Regions from separate parts of the Streptomyces sp. NPDC041122 genome, predicted to be linked through region 2. Evidence: riboswitches for the same ligand, from Rfam matches in the RefSeq annotation. Region 2 holds a riboswitch; the other holds the start of a gene.
What was found. Region 2 has a riboswitch for cobalamin ahead of ACZ6B8_RS25530 (CoA-acylating methylmalonate-semialdehyde dehydrogenase). Riboswitches for the same ligand answer to the same signal wherever they lie in the genome.

Region 1 (7,246 bases), 120 kb from region 2:
TCTCCGTCGCCACCACCCGCATCCGCGCGGACGCCTCCTGGCGGGTGGCGCCGCCCGCCCCCGGCCTGACCGACCGCCGCGCGGAGATCACCGGCCCCCCGGACCGGGCGATGACGGTCGACGCGCTCAACTCCGGTGCTCAGGTGTGGATGGCGGACTTCGAGGACGCCACCGCCCCCACCTGCGACAACATCGTCGGCGGGCAGCTGAACCTCCTGGACGCCATCGAGCGCCGCATCGACTTCACCACTCCGAAGGGCAAGCGGTACCGGCTCGGTGAGCGGCTCGCGACCATCGTCGTCCGTCCGCGCGGCTGGCATCTGACCGAGGAGCACCTGCGGATCGACGGCCGCGCCGTGCCGGCTTCGCTGGTGGACTTCGGGCTCTACTTCTTCCACTGCGCCCAGCGGCAGATCGACGCCGGACACGGTCCGTACTTCTACCTGCCCAAGCTGGAGGGCCGGGGTGAAGCACGGCTGTGGAACGACGTGTTCGTGCTCGCCCAGGAACTCCTCGGCATGCCCCGGGGCACGATCCGGGCCACCGTCCTGATCGAGACCGTCACGGCCGCCGTCGCCATGGAGGAGATCCTCTACGAGCTGCGCGAACACAGCTCCGGTCTCACCGCGGGACGCTGGGACTACCTGTTCAGCCTCATCAGGACCTTCGGGCACCGCACCGACTTCCTGCTGCCCGACCGCGCCAAGGTCACCATGACGGCAGCCTTCATGCGCGCCTACACCGAGCTCCTCGTGCGCACCTGTCACCGGCGCGGTGCCCACGCCATCGGTGGAATGGCCGCCCAGGTACCCGGCAGGGACGCCGAGGCACACCAGGCCGCCCTCGCCCAGGTGCGACTCGACAAGGAGCGTGAAGCCGAGGACGGCTTCGACGGCTCCCGGGTCGCCCACCCCGCTCTGGTGCCCGTCTGCCGGGATGTCTTCGACGGTGTCCTCGGACCGCGGCCGCATCAGCTCGACCGCACCCGCGACGACGTCGAGGTGGGGCCGGAGCAGCTCCTTTCCGTGCGGCGCACCAGCGGCCGGCCCACCCCGGAGGGCGTGCGCACGAACGTCGCGGTGGCGCTGCGCTACTTCGCCGCCTGGCTGCGCGGGCAGGGCGCCGTCGCCCTCGACGGGCTCATGGAGGACGCCGCCACGGCGGAGATCGCACGGGTACAGATCTGGCAGTGGCTGCGGCACCGGGTCGTCGACCGGGAGCGGGTCCTGGAGGTACTGGAGGACGAACTGGCTTCCCTCGGCGCGGAGTACCCGTGGGCGCCGCTCGACGATGTCCGGGGACTCTTCGAACGCACCGCGCTGGCACGGGAGTTGCCCGCCTTCTTCACCACGGACGCCTACACGCGCCATCTCGTGCACCGTCCGGAGGGACTGTGATGGCTGGGGAGTCACCGGCCTGGACACGACCGTGGCCTGCGAGGCGGTCGTGGTCGCAGCCCGCGCCGCGCGGGAGTGCATCGCCCCCCCAACACGCCGTACCACGCGGCGATTTGAACCTGCCGAGCAGGGGCGGGTTCCACACCTACGACCGGGGCTGAGGGGCCCGGGTCCGCCGCCGGGCTGAGGGGCCCGCGGCTGCTGCGGGAGAGGGGTGCGGGGCGGAGTGGTGATCCGCCCGGCACTCCTCTCACGTGTGCCGGAGCGAGATGACACCCGGTGTCACGCTCGTGACCCGCTTCACATGTCGAAATGCGGGCCGGGGTGTGCGATCGGTTTCCGTGCGCCTAGGGTGAGCGGTGCAGCTGGTTCGCCCCGTCCGCCAGGCGGGATGCGTCGTAAGAGGGAACCCGGTGGGAATCCGGGACTGCCCCGCAGCGGTGAGTGGGAACGACCGCCGTCATCAGCACTGGACCCGACCGGGTCCGGGAAGCGACGGCCAGTAGGTGTCCCGTGTCCGGCCGACACGTGACGTGCCCGCGAGTCCGAAGACCTGCCCGTTGCCCGCACGTGACCGATCACGTGCGGCGCTTTCGGTGACCTCGTGGGCGGGTCGGCGTACATATCGAGCGGCACGCGCGGCATCCGACCGCGGCGTGGTCCGTCCGGTCAGTCGTCCCTTCGCGCCCCGTCCGGTCTCCGGGAGAACCAGGACACATCTCGCGAAGGAGAGTTCCGTGACAGCGCAGCCCGCAGCCGCGGCAGCACGAGCCACCGTGTACGGCTACCCCCGCCAGGGCCGGAACCGGGAGCTGAAGAAGGCCATCGAGGGCTACTGGAAGGGCCGCGTCACCGCTGCCGCCCTCCGGGAGACCGCGGCGGACCTTCGCCGGTCGAACTGGCGGCAGTTGGCCGACGCCGGCCTCCACGAGGTGCCGACCGGTGACTTCTCGTACTACGACCACGTTCTCGACACCAGTGTCATGGTCGGCGCTGTCCCCGAGCGGCACCGCGCGGCCGTACAGGCCGACGCCCTCGACGGCTACTTCGCGATGGCGCGCGGCACGCAGGACGTGGCGCCGCTGGAGATGACGAAGTGGTTCGACACCAACTACCACTACCTGGTGCCCGAGTTGGGGCCCGACACCGCGTTCCGGGCCGACTCCGCCAAGCAGGTCGCCGAGCTGACGGAAGCCCTCGCGATCGGGCACACGGCGCGTCCCGTCCTCGTGGGCCCCGTGACGTACCTCCTGCTCGCCAAGCCCGCGCCGGGTGTGGCCGCCGACTTCGACCCGCTGACGCTCCTCGACCGGCTCCTGCCCGTCTACGCCGAGGTGCTCGCGGACCTGCGCGCGGCGGGCGCCGAGTGGGTCCAGCTGGACGAGCCCGCCCTGGTCCAGGACCGCACCCCGGCCGAGCTGAACGCCGCCGAGCGCGCCTACCGCGACCTGGGCGCCCTCACCGACCGCCCCAAGCTCCTGGTCGCCTCGTACTTCGGTCGTCTCGGTGACGCGCTCGGCATTCTGGCCAAGGCCCCCGTCGACGGCCTGGCCCTCGACTTCACCGAGACGGCCGCCGCCAACCTCGACGACCTCGCCGCCGTCGGCGGACTGACCGGCAAGCGGCTGGTCGCCGGTGTCGTCAACGGCCGCAACATCTGGATCAACGACCTGGAGAGGTCCCTCGCCACCCTCGGCACACTCCTCGGGCTCGCCGACCGCGTGGACGTCGCCGCGTCCTGCTCGCTCCTGCACGTCCCGCTGGACGCCACCGCGGAGCGGGACATCGACCCGCAGGTCGCCCGCTGGCTGGCGTTCGCCCGGCAGAAGACGCGGGAGATCTCCGTCCTGGCGCGCGGCCTCTCCCAGGGCACCGAAGCCATCGCGGCCGAACTCGCCGCGAACCGCGCCGACCTGGCCTCCCGCGCCGGTTCCACCATCACCCGCGACCCGGCCGTCCGCGCCCGTACCGCCGCGGTCACGGACGCCGACGCCCGACGCTCCCAGCCGTACGCGGAGCGTGCGGCGGCCCAGCGTGCAGCCCTCGGTCTCCCGCTGCTCCCGACGACGACCATCGGGTCCTTCCCGCAGACCACCGAACTGCGCACCGCCCGCGCCGACCTGCGGGCCGGGCGGATCGACACGGCCGGGTACGAGGAGCGCATCAGGAACGAGATCCGCGAGGTCCTGTCCTTCCAGGAGAAGGCGGGCATCGACGTGCTGGTGCACGGTGAGCCCGAACGCAACGACATGGTGCAGTACTTCGCCGAGCAGCTCACCGGCTACCTCGCCACTCAGCACGGCTGGGTGCAGTCCTACGGCACCCGCTACGTCCGCCCGCCGGTCCTCGCCGGCGACATCTCGCGGCCCGAGCCGATGACGGTGCGCTGGACGACGTACGCCCAGTCGCTCACCAGCCGCCCCGTCAAGGGCATGCTCACCGGCCCCGTCACCATGCTCGCCTGGTCCTTCGTCCGTGACGACCAGCCACTCGGCGACACCGCCCGCCAGGTCGCGCTCGCCCTGCGCGACGAGGTCAACGACCTGGAGGCGGCCGGGACTTCGGTCATCCAGGTCGACGAGCCCGCCCTGCGCGAGACGCTGCCGCTGCGCGCCGCCGACCACTCCGCCTACCTGGCATGGGCCACCGAGTCCTTCCGCCTCAGCACCAGCGGGGTACGGCCGGACACGCAGATCCACACGCACATGTGCTACGCCGAGTTCGGCGACATCGTGCAGGCCATCGATGACCTGGACGCCGACGTCATCAGCCTGGAGGCGGCCCGCTCCCACATGCAGGTCGCCCGCGAACTCGCCGCCCACGGCTACCCGCGGGAGGCCGGCCCGGGCGTGTACGACATCCACTCCCCGCGCGTACCGAGCACCGAGGAAGCAGCGGCCCTGCTGCGTAAGGGACTTGAGGCGATCCCCGCCGAGCGGCTCTGGGTGAACCCGGACTGCGGCCTCAAGACCCGCGGCTGGCCCGAGACCCGTGCCTCCCTGGAGAACCTGGTCGCCGCGGCCAGGACCGTCCGCGAGGAACTGTCCGCCTCGTGATCCCCGAGGAGGTGGGGCCGCGGCGTCGACGGCGCCCCGGCCCCACCCCTCCCCCGGCACATCGGAGAACACCACATATGCACAGCCACCCGGGCCGTCACACGGTCGACGGACTGCCCGACTGGGGTCGATGCGCTGTCATGGGCGTCGTCAACGTGACGCCGGACTCCTTCTCCGACGGCGGCCACTGGTTCGACACGCCCGCGGCCTGCAAGCGGGGGCTCGACCTCATGGCCGAGGGCGCCGATCTGGTCGACGTCGGCGGCGAGTCGACCCGCCCGGGCGCGTCACGGGTCGATGAGGACGAGGAGCTGCGACGGGTCGTCCCCGTGGTCCGGGGCCTGGTGGCCGAGGGCGTCACGGTCTCCGTCGACACCATGCGTGCCACGGTCGCGGAGCGGGCGGTCGCGGCGGGCGCGGTCCTCGTCAACGATGTCAGCGGAGGGCTCGCCGACCCCGCGATGCTCCCCGTCGTGGCGGCGAGCGGCGTTCCCTTCGTGGTGATGCACTGGCGCGGGTTCAGCCACGACATGAACAGCCGGGCGGTGTACCACGACGTGGTCGCCGAGGTCGTGGCCGAACTGCGCGCCCGGCTCGACGCCGTCGTGGGCGCCGGCATCCCTCCCGAGCGTCTCGTGATCGATCCGGGCCTCGGTTTCGCCAAGGAAGCGGAGCACGACCTGCGCCTGGTGGCCGAGTTGGCCGCACTCCGCTCCCTCGGCCGTCCCGTGCTGGTCGCGGGCTCCCGGAAGAGGTTCCTCGGACGCGTCCTGTCCGACGGTGACGGCACGCCACCACCCGCCCGCGAACGCGACGCCGCGACGGCGGCGCTCTCCGCCATCGCCGCCCATCAGGGCGCATGGGCCGTGCGGGTCCACGAGGTGCGGGCGACGGCGGACGCGGTGCGGGTCGCGCACGCGATCGGCGCGGCCGCCGGTGCGCGATGCGCCTCCGGGCGGGATAAGGCTTGGTGACTGTCCATCAGTGAACAACCTGACGGAGCGGTATATCTGGTGTAAAGAGCCAGGTCAGATCGGTTATCATCGGAATCCACTCACGGTCGGCCGGACGCCGGAAGACACCCTGACCATCCGAGGGAATCGGAAAGGACACGTACGGTGTGCTGCCCCTTCTGCAGGCTCCCCGACAGCCGCGTCATCGACAGTCGGTCGACCGATGACGGGACCTCCATCCGTCGCCGGCGGCAGTGCACGCACTGCCAGCGGAGGTTCACCACGGTGGAGACCTACTCCCTGCTCGTGGTCAAACGCAGCGGCGTGACCGAACCGTTCAGCCGTACCAAAATCGTCAGCAGCGTCCGCAAGGCGTGCCAGGGCCGCCCCATCACCGAGGACATGCTCGAGCGGCTCGGCCAGCAGGTGGAGGAGAACGTACGGGCGTCGGGCAGCGCCCAACTGTCCACGCACGAAGTGGGATTGGCCGTGCTGGAGCCGCTCAGTGAGCTGGACCCGGTGGCGTACATGCGGTTCGCGTCCGTGTACCGCGCCTTCGAGTCGCTCGCCGACTTCGAGAACGCCATCGCCGATCTGCGGGCCCGGTGCGGCGAGGGCGCACAGCGGTTGCCGTAGGGGTTCCACCGCGGCCGGGACCGCGGTGTCGGCGCGTCCCCCCGGAGCCCCTACGCCTCCCAACCCGCCCGTTTCGCACGGCACTTGAGGAACGTCCGGTGACCATCCGCCTCCTGCTCGTCACGCCCGCCATGTCCGCGTCGGTGCGTCAGGCCCGGTTCGACGACGGCGCCCCGCTCGACGCCGGCGGACGGGCCGACGCGTGTGCGGCGGCCGGTTCCTTGCCCGCGGGCGCCACCGTCGTCTCCTCCGGCAGCACGCGGTGCCGGGAGACGGCCGAGGCGCTCGGACTCACCCCGGCAACGACCTCGCCGACGTCGACCGGTCGTGTCGCCGACACCGTCGACACCGCCGACATTTCCGACAGCTCTGGGATCGCCGGTATGGATATGGGGCGTTGGCGCGGCAGGACGCTGGAGGACGTGAGCGCCGGGGAACCGGAAGCCGTCGCGAGCTGGCTCACGGATCCGGAATACGCGCCGCCCGGTGGAGAGTCGGTGAGCGCCTTCTGCGCACGCGTGACGCGCTGGCTGGACATGGTGTCGGCGGAGCCGGACGGCGGACGCGTCATCGCCGTCGTGGAACCGGAGGTCGTACGGGCCACGGTGGTCCACGCGACCGGCGCGCCGCCGACCGCGTTCTGGCGGCTCGACGTGACACCACTGACGCTCACGGAGCTCAGCGGCCGGTCCGGCCGGTGGAACGTGCGGATGGGGCGCCCGTTGAACTTGCGCTGACGCAGGCTGAAGCCCGCCCCTGGGGGTCGATCTCCCGGTGGCCTGGCCTCCGCCCCCGCGCACGTCCCGACCAGCGCCTCCAGGTCCCGCACTGGACGCTCGGCCCGCTTGGCCTGCGAGGCAAGGATGCGTACCTTCGCGCTCCGGCCACCGATCTGCCGTCGGCTCGCGATGAGTTGCTCGTACTCGTCGAGGGTCAAGGCGACGACTTCGCGGCCGCCGAGGCTGATGTGCTGCGGTGGGAGTCGTCCGGCCACTCGGCTCCGCGGCTGGTTGTCGGCCGATCCCCGGCCTGTGAGGGCCCCGGGTGGTCACTGTCCGGCGGGTACGGCCCGGCCCGGCGTGTGGGCCTGCGGGCGGAGCAGGCGGTCGGCCAACTCGCCGAAGAGCAGGCCGAATCCGCCCCACAGAGTGATCTGCATCGCGAGAGCCGACAGCCGGAAGCGCCACAGCAGCGCGGCCGGGAA
Region 2 (7,246 bases):
CTCGCGGTCGGCGAGGTGGGTGACGCTGCGGTGCAGTGCGCTCTGCGCGCCGCCCAGGGAGCAGGCCGCGATGCCGAGGCGTCCGCCGTTGAGGCCGGTCATGGCGATGCGGAAGCCGTCGCCCTCGGCGCCGAGGCGCCGGTCGGCGGGGATGCGCACGCCGTCGAGGATCACCTGGCGGGTGGGCTGGGCGTTCCAGCCCATCTTGCGTTCGTCGGCGCCGAAGGAGAGGCCGGGGTCGTCGCGTTCGACGACGAAGGCGGAGATTCCGCGGGGGCCCTCCTCTCCGGTGCGGGCCATGACGAGGTAGACGGCCGAGGCGCCCGCTCCGGAGATGAACTGCTTGACGCCGGTCAGCGCATAGCCGTCCCCGTCCCGTTCGGCGCGCGTCCGCAGGGCGGCGGCGTCCGATCCGGCCCCCGGCTCGGTGAGGCAGTAACTGCCCAGCGTTGCCGCGGTGCACAGGTCGGGCAGCCAGCGGGCGCGCTGCCTCTCGTCGCCGTACCGGTCGATCATCCAGGCGACCATGTTGTGGATGGAGAGGTAGCCGGCGATGGAGGGGCAGCCGGTGGCGAGGGCCTCGAACACGAGGGTTCCGTCGGTGCGGCCGAGCGCCGAACCGCCGTGTTCCTCGCGTACGTAGACGCCGCCGAGGCCCAGCGCGGCGGCCTTGCGCAGTACGTCCACGGGGAAGTGTTTGTCGCGGTCCCAGGCGACGGCGTGCGGCGCGAGGTGTTCCTCGGCGAAGTCCAGTGTGACCTCGGCCAGGGCGAGTTGGTCCTTGGTGAGGGCGGCGGGATGGTCGTTGGTGAGGGCGGCGGCCGTCGGTGTCATCGCCGTCATCCCATCGTCGGGATGGTGAAGCTCGCGCCTTCCCTGGCCCCGGACGGCCAGCGCGAGGTGACGGTCTTCGTACGGGTGTAGAAGCGCACGGCGTCGGGGCCGTGCTGGTTGAGGTCGCCGAAGCCGGACCGCTTCCAGCCGCCGAAGGTGTGGTACGCGACCGGCACGGGGATCGGCACGTTGACGCCGACCATGCCGGCGCCGACGCGGCGGGTGAAGTCGCGGGCGGTGTCCCCGTCCCTGGTGAAGAGGGCGACGCCGTTGCCGTAGGGGTGTTCGGTGGGCAGGCGCAGGGCCTCCTCGTAGTCCGCGGCACGGACCACACAGAGGACCGGGCCGAAGATCTCCTCGCGGTAGATCCGCATCCTGGGCGAGACGCGGTCGAAGAGCGTGGCACCCGCGAAGAAGCCGTCCTCGTGGCCGGGCAGGGTGACGTCCCGTCCGTCGACGACGAGTTCGGCCCCTTCGTTGACGCCGATGTCCACGTAGCGGCGGACCCGGTCGAGGGCGTCGCGGGTGACCAGCGGGCCGAAGTCCGCCTCGGGGTCGTCGGAGCGGCCGATGCGCAGCTCCGCGACGCGTTCCTTGAGGCGGGTGACGAGCGCGTCGGCGGTCTCCTCACCGACGGGCACGGCGACCGAGATGGCCATGCACCGCTCCCCCGCCGAGCCGTACCCGGCGCCGATCAGCGCGTCCACGGCCTGGTCGAGGTCGGCGTCCGGCATCACGATCATGTGGTTCTTGGCGCCGCCGAAGCACTGCGCGCGCTTGCCGTGTGCGGCGGCGCTCGCGTAGATGTGCGCGGCCACGGGCGTGGAGCCGACGAAGCCGAGCGCCTGCACGCGCGGATCCTCGATGAGGGTGTCCACGCTTTCCTTGCCGCCGTTGACCACGTTCAGGACGCCGGGCGGCAGCCCCGCCTCCAGGAACAGCTCGGCGAGCCGGAGCGGCACCGAGGGCGCGCGTTCGGAGGGCTTGAGAACGAAGGAGTTTCCGCAGGCGAGCGCGGGCGCGGCCTTCCACAGTGGGATCATCGCGGGGAAGTTGAACGGGGTGATCCCGGCGGTGACGCCGAGCGGTACGCGCAGGGAGTGCACGTCGATGCCGGTGCCGGCGTTGTCGCTGAACTCACCCTTCAGCAGGTGCGGGATGCCCGCCGCGAACTCCACCACCTCTAGGCCGCGTTGCAGGTCGCCGTGGGCGTCGGCGATCGTCTTGCCGTGTTCGGAGGAGAGCAGCCGGGCCAACGACTCCCGCTCCTGTTCGACGAGTTGGAGGAAGCGCAGCATCACGCGGGCGCGCCGCTGCGGGTTCCACTCGCCCCAGCCGCGCTGCGCCGCTTCGGCGTCGGCGATTGCCGCGGCCGTCTCGTCGCGCCCCGCCAGCGGCACGTGGGCCTGTACGGAGCCGGAGTTGGGGTCGTACACGTCGGCGAACAGCCCGGAGGCCCCGCGCACGTGCTTGCCGCCGATGAAATGTGTCAGTTCACGGACCATGAGAGCCTGCTCTCGTCAGGTGAGATCCGAAGATGGCACGGCAGGCCGACGGCACCGCCGGACAGGCGGATCGATGGGCCTGACGTGGGACGCGAAGGCCTAAGAGCCGTCGTGGAGTCGAGCGTCGGCGACGGCCGCCGCTCGCTTCGCCGGATCACCTGGGTCGTGGGTACGGACCGGTGCCATGCGTGTCTGCTCCATCCTCGTGGACAACACGGAACACCCCGCGGCCGGTATCCTGACTCCCGGATCAGCGCGCGTTCTCCCGCCTTCCCGACGGACTCGTCCGTCAGTGGCGTATCGCTCGGCGAGAACGCACTCCCCGGTCACAGTGGCGGGACCGCGCCGGATTCACACCGGCTTCCCTGCACCGCGGGCTCTGGTCACGAACATATAGTTGGACGTCCTAGTAAGTCCACCCCCGCCTTTCCGGCCACACGGGTCCGGACCGCGCGGCGGGCCGGCGGCCGAACGTGCCGCCGCGCCTTTGGGATCGTTTCTTCCTGTCGCTTCATCCCCGAAAGCGCCGTTGATGGCCGGGGCGGCCGGCAAGCGGCCTGACCGCGAACATGGCCAGAAATGATTTAACCTTCAACCTGTGCTAGTGGCATTCTTTTCAGGGCGACGCCGACCAGCATCGACGACCAGCCAACTACGCGCCTACGTACAGGAGATGACCGACATGACGCAGACACCGACGCAGATGCAGACACGGTCTGAGCCGCACGCCCAGGCCCGGTCCCTGCCCCTCCGTCTCCACCACCACGCCTGGATCACCGACGACCAGGAAGCCAACCGCCGCTTTTACGAGGACGTGATCGGCCTGCCGTTAGTGGCCACGTGGACCGAGCGCGAGGTGATGCACGGCGTCGAGCGCGCCTACAGTCACGCTCTCTACGGCCTGGCCGACGGCAGCGCGCTCGCCTTCTTTCAGTTCGCGGACCGCAACGACCAGGAGGAGTTCAGGACCAGCATCAACTCAACTCCTCTGCGCCACATAGCCTTCAAGGTCGAGGCCGGGGCACAAGAAGCCATTCGCGAGCGCGTCGAGGCGGCCGGCTCCGTGGACGCGAACCCTCACGTGATCGACCACGGCTTCTGTGTCTCGCTGTACGTCACGGACCCCAACGGGCTGATCCTGGAGTTCGCCGTCGACCACCCCGACGTGGAGAAGATCGACGTCGAGCAGCGCGCCACCGCACACGCCGACCTCGCCCGTTGGCTCGCCGGGGACCATACCAGCAACAACCGCTGGCGCTGATCCGTACCCCGTGGCGCAGGCCGAAGCGGCGCTTTTGCCTCAGACCGGGAGCGCGTAGCGGGACTGTGCGGGTCAGCTGACGCGCTGGAAGGCGCCGGCGGGTCCGATGCGGCCCCCCTGGCGGGCGTCGGCGGCGAGGTCCTCGGCGATGACGGTGATGCGGCGGACACGGCCACGCGGTAGCCCGTGCCGGCGCAGGATCCGGTAACCCACCTCGTGTCCGGGTCCTGTGGCGACCCGCTGAAGGTGGAGCGCTTCACCCTCACCCGCTCGCGCCGCACCTGACCCGGAGGAGCATCCACGCATGATCACCCGAACCGCGCTCGGCTCGCCCGGTCTCACCGTCAGCGCGATGGGCCTGGGGTGCATGGGGATGAGCGAGAGCTACGGCCCCGCCGACTGGGACGGCGGCCTGGCCACCATCGACCGGGCCCTGGAGCTGGGCGTCACGTTCCTGGACACCGCCGACGCCTACGGCACCGGGCACAACGAGGTGCTGGTCGGCCGGGCCATCCACGGCCGCCGGAACCAGGTGCAGCTGGCCACCAAGTTCGGCATCGACCGCAGTGCCGGCGACCCGGGGACGCCGCATCCGCGGTGCCCGGGACTTCGTGCTGCGCTCCTGTGACGCCTCGTTGCTGCGGCTGGGCGTCGAGACGATCGACCTGTACTACGCCCACCGGCCGCCCCAGGACGTGGAAATCGAGGAGACCGTCGGGGCGACGGCCGAGTTGGTCGCGGCGGGCAAGGTCCGCCATCTGGGCCTGTCCGAGGTCGACGGCGAGCTGCTGCGCCGGGCCCACGCGGTGCACCCGATCGCCGCGGTCCAGAGCGAGTACTCGCTCTGGACCCGCGAAGCCGAGGCGGTCACCCCGGTGATGGCAGAGCTGAGGATCGGGCTGGTGCCGTACTCGCCGTTGGGGCGGGGGTTCCTGACCGGCACCCTGGACCGCTCCACGCTGGGCGAGAGGGACTTCCGGCGCACCAACCCCCGCTTCGCCGACGAAGCGGGCGAGGCCAACGAGAGGATCGCGCAGACCGTGCGCGAGGTGGCCGACCGGCTGGGTGCCACCCCGGCCCAGGTGGCGCTGGCTTGGGTGTACGCCCAGGCCGAGCGGCTCGGGGTAGCGGTGGCCACCATTCCGGGCACCCGCAGCCCGGCCCGGCTGGAGCAGAACGCGGCCGCGCTGGAACTCGTACTGGACGCCGAGACGCTGGCCGCGCTGAACCCGCTGAGCGACCAGGTAGTGGGTGAGCGCTACGCCCCCGCACACACCGCTGAGGTCGCTCGGGGTTAGCCGGCGGGTTCGACGCGCACGACGTCCAGCTCGCCGAGGTCGTTGACGTCGCGCCACGCTGTGTACCGGGGTGCTGATCATCGTTCTGGACGGCAGCGTCGTCACCGTGGCGCTCCCCACGATCGGAAGGGAACTGGACTTCACACAATCGAACCTCGCCTGGCTCGACCACGCCTACATGATCGCCTTCGGTGGACTCCTGCTTCCATCTTCTTCATCAACGTGCCGATCGGCGCGGCCACCCTCCTCGCCGCCGTGTGTCTCTTCGAACCCGATCGGGGCCTCGGATTCCGCACCGGCGCCGACCTATTGGGGGCGTTTCTGGCCACCTCGGGCCTGATGCCGGCCGTCTACGCGATCAACAGGATCGAGAGCGAGGAACGAGCGGCCCAACTCCGGCCCGGCGACCGCCGTTCGGACGCCCAGCGCCCGGACGGCTCCCGCTCCGGCGTCCGGCCCCGCTCCCGCCTTCCGCTCCGGCGCCCGAGGCTCACTGACCGTCCTTCAGCTTGATGATCTTCCCGTCCTTGTCGACGGTGTGCGTCTCCCAGTACGTATCCCACTTGTCGCCGACGTGCTCAGGGACCTTGCCCGCGGGATAGCGTGAATAGCCCTTGGGCGGCTCCTCTCCCTTGGGGGCGCACGCGGATCCGCTGCTTCCCACCCTCAGAACCGGATACTCCCCGCCGCCGCAGGTCGCGTCCTCCATGGAACAGCCGGTGAGCACCGCGGCCGTCACGCCCGCCAGTGCGAGCCCCACGACCGATCGCACCGGCCGGCTTCCGATCACACGCGAGAGCGGACGAACTCGATTACCCTTGGTCACTGCTGGCTCCCTCTCCTCGGCTTCGGGTTGCACCCCCAGCCTGCGCGAGCCGGGCGAGCCGATCATGAGTACGGGTACTCAAACGCACCCGCGCGACCTCACAGGTAGTCCATCACCTGCGAACTGCTCGACGTGCCCTCCGCCGACCGGGACACGTTCCAGCGGCACACCGAGACGTCCATACCCCTGGCCGCCACCGAGGAAGAGCGAGAGGCAGCCATGGCGGCCATCCACGAATACATGCGCGAGCTCGTCTCGCCACACGGGCCGCGCCCACGCATGACTTGCTCAGCGATGTCACCGAAAGCGACCTCACCGACGAGGAGCTCGGCGGAATCAGGGCCTTCTTGCTGGGCGCCGGAGTAGCCGGCGCCCGGTGTCAGGAGAGCGTGCGCACCACGTCCCGCACCTGCCCCGCGACGGACTCCGGCAGCGGCGCGTAGTGCAGCCGGGACAGGTCCCGCTGTCCCTCCTCGCTCGCCGTGTAGGTCAGGAACGACTTCAGCGCGGGCAGGGTCTGCCGCTGGTTCCCCTTGTCGCAGACGATCTCGTAGGTGACCTGGACGATGGGGTACGCGTCCGGCGCCGAGGCGCCATAGCGGAACTTCAGCGTCATGTCGTTGCCGCGGCCCGCGACCCGGGCCTGGGCGATACCGGCCGACGCCGTCGAGGGCGTGGGTTCGACCGGGGCGGGCGCGCCCGTGTCGAGTGCCACGGTCTTGATCTCGCGGGCCCGCGCGAAGGACAGCTCGAAGTACCCGATCGCGCCGAACCCCGACGTCACCTCCGCCGCCACGCCGCTCGATCCGCTCGCGGAGGCTCCGCCCGTCCCCTGCCAGGCCTTGCCCACCGGGTGCGGCCACTCCTTGGGGGCCGAACCTGCGAGGTAGGCCTGGAAGTTCTGGGTGGTCCCGGAGTCGTCGGACCGGTGGACGGGGCGTACCGGCGTGGACGGCAGGTCGGCGCCGGGGTTGAGACGCCGGATCTCCGGGTCGTCCCACGTGGTGATCTCGCGGTCGAAGATCCTGGCGAGGGTCGGCGCGTCGAGCACCAGATCGTCGACGCCGGGGACGTCGTACCCGAGGGCGATGGGCCCACCGACCATGGGCAGGTCGATCGCCCGCCCGCCGCGGCAGACGTCCTTCGAGAGCGCGGCCTCCTCGGGCTTCAGCGCGCTGTCCGAGCCGCCGAACGCGGTGGCGCCGCGCAGGAACTGGGCGCCGCCCGCCCCGGATCCGATCGGGTTGTACGCGATCCGCACCCCCGGGCACGCGCCCTGGTACTGCTTGATCCAGTGCTTCATCGCGTTCTGCTGGGCGCTCGAACCGGTCCCCTGCACCCTGCCCGTGCCGGCGCAGTCGATCCCCGCGACGGCGGATGCCCCTGCGGCGGCCCGCCCCTCGCCGTCACCGTCGTCGTCCCCGAGTCCCGCGACACCGCATCCCGCCAGGGACAGCGACAGCAGGGCCGTCAGGGAGAGGGCCGTGCGCGCTCTCCCTCTCTGGTACGTACGTCCTGGACG

Region 1: another riboswitch for cobalamin. It lies ahead of metE (5-methyltetrahydropteroyltriglutamate--homocysteine S-methyltransferase); the one in region 2 lies ahead of ACZ6B8_RS25530 (CoA-acylating methylmalonate-semialdehyde dehydrogenase).

What each region holds. Positions count from the first base shown of each region.
Region 1 covers NZ_JBVIYQ010000007.1:151,989-159,234, reverse strand. The annotation lists gene aceB (malate synthase A) at 1-1,397, shown strand, start outside; cobalamin riboswitch at 1,746-1,972, shown strand; gene metE (5-methyltetrahydropteroyltriglutamate--homocysteine S-methyltransferase) at 2,135-4,453, shown strand; gene folP (dihydropteroate synthase) at 4,531-5,427, shown strand; gene nrdR (transcriptional regulator NrdR) at 5,572-6,042, shown strand; gene ACZ6B8_RS25025 (histidine phosphatase family protein) at 6,141-6,779, shown strand; gene ACZ6B8_RS25020 (CbtA family protein) at 7,091-7,246, opposite strand, start outside.
Region 2 covers NZ_JBVIYQ010000007.1:272,140-279,385, reverse strand. The annotation lists gene ACZ6B8_RS25535 (acyl-CoA dehydrogenase family protein) at 1-834, opposite strand, end outside; gene ACZ6B8_RS25530 (CoA-acylating methylmalonate-semialdehyde dehydrogenase) at 840-2,339, opposite strand; cobalamin riboswitch at 2,551-2,729, opposite strand; gene ACZ6B8_RS25525 (VOC family protein) at 3,022-3,600, shown strand; gene ACZ6B8_RS25520 (hypothetical protein) at 3,673-3,813, opposite strand; partial or broken gene ACZ6B8_RS25515 (aldo/keto reductase) at 3,905-4,898, shown strand; gene ACZ6B8_RS25510 (SCO0607 family lipoprotein) at 5,389-5,670, opposite strand; gene ACZ6B8_RS25505 (hypothetical protein) at 5,823-5,945, opposite strand; gene pstS (phosphate ABC transporter substrate-binding protein PstS) at 6,104-7,246, opposite strand, start outside.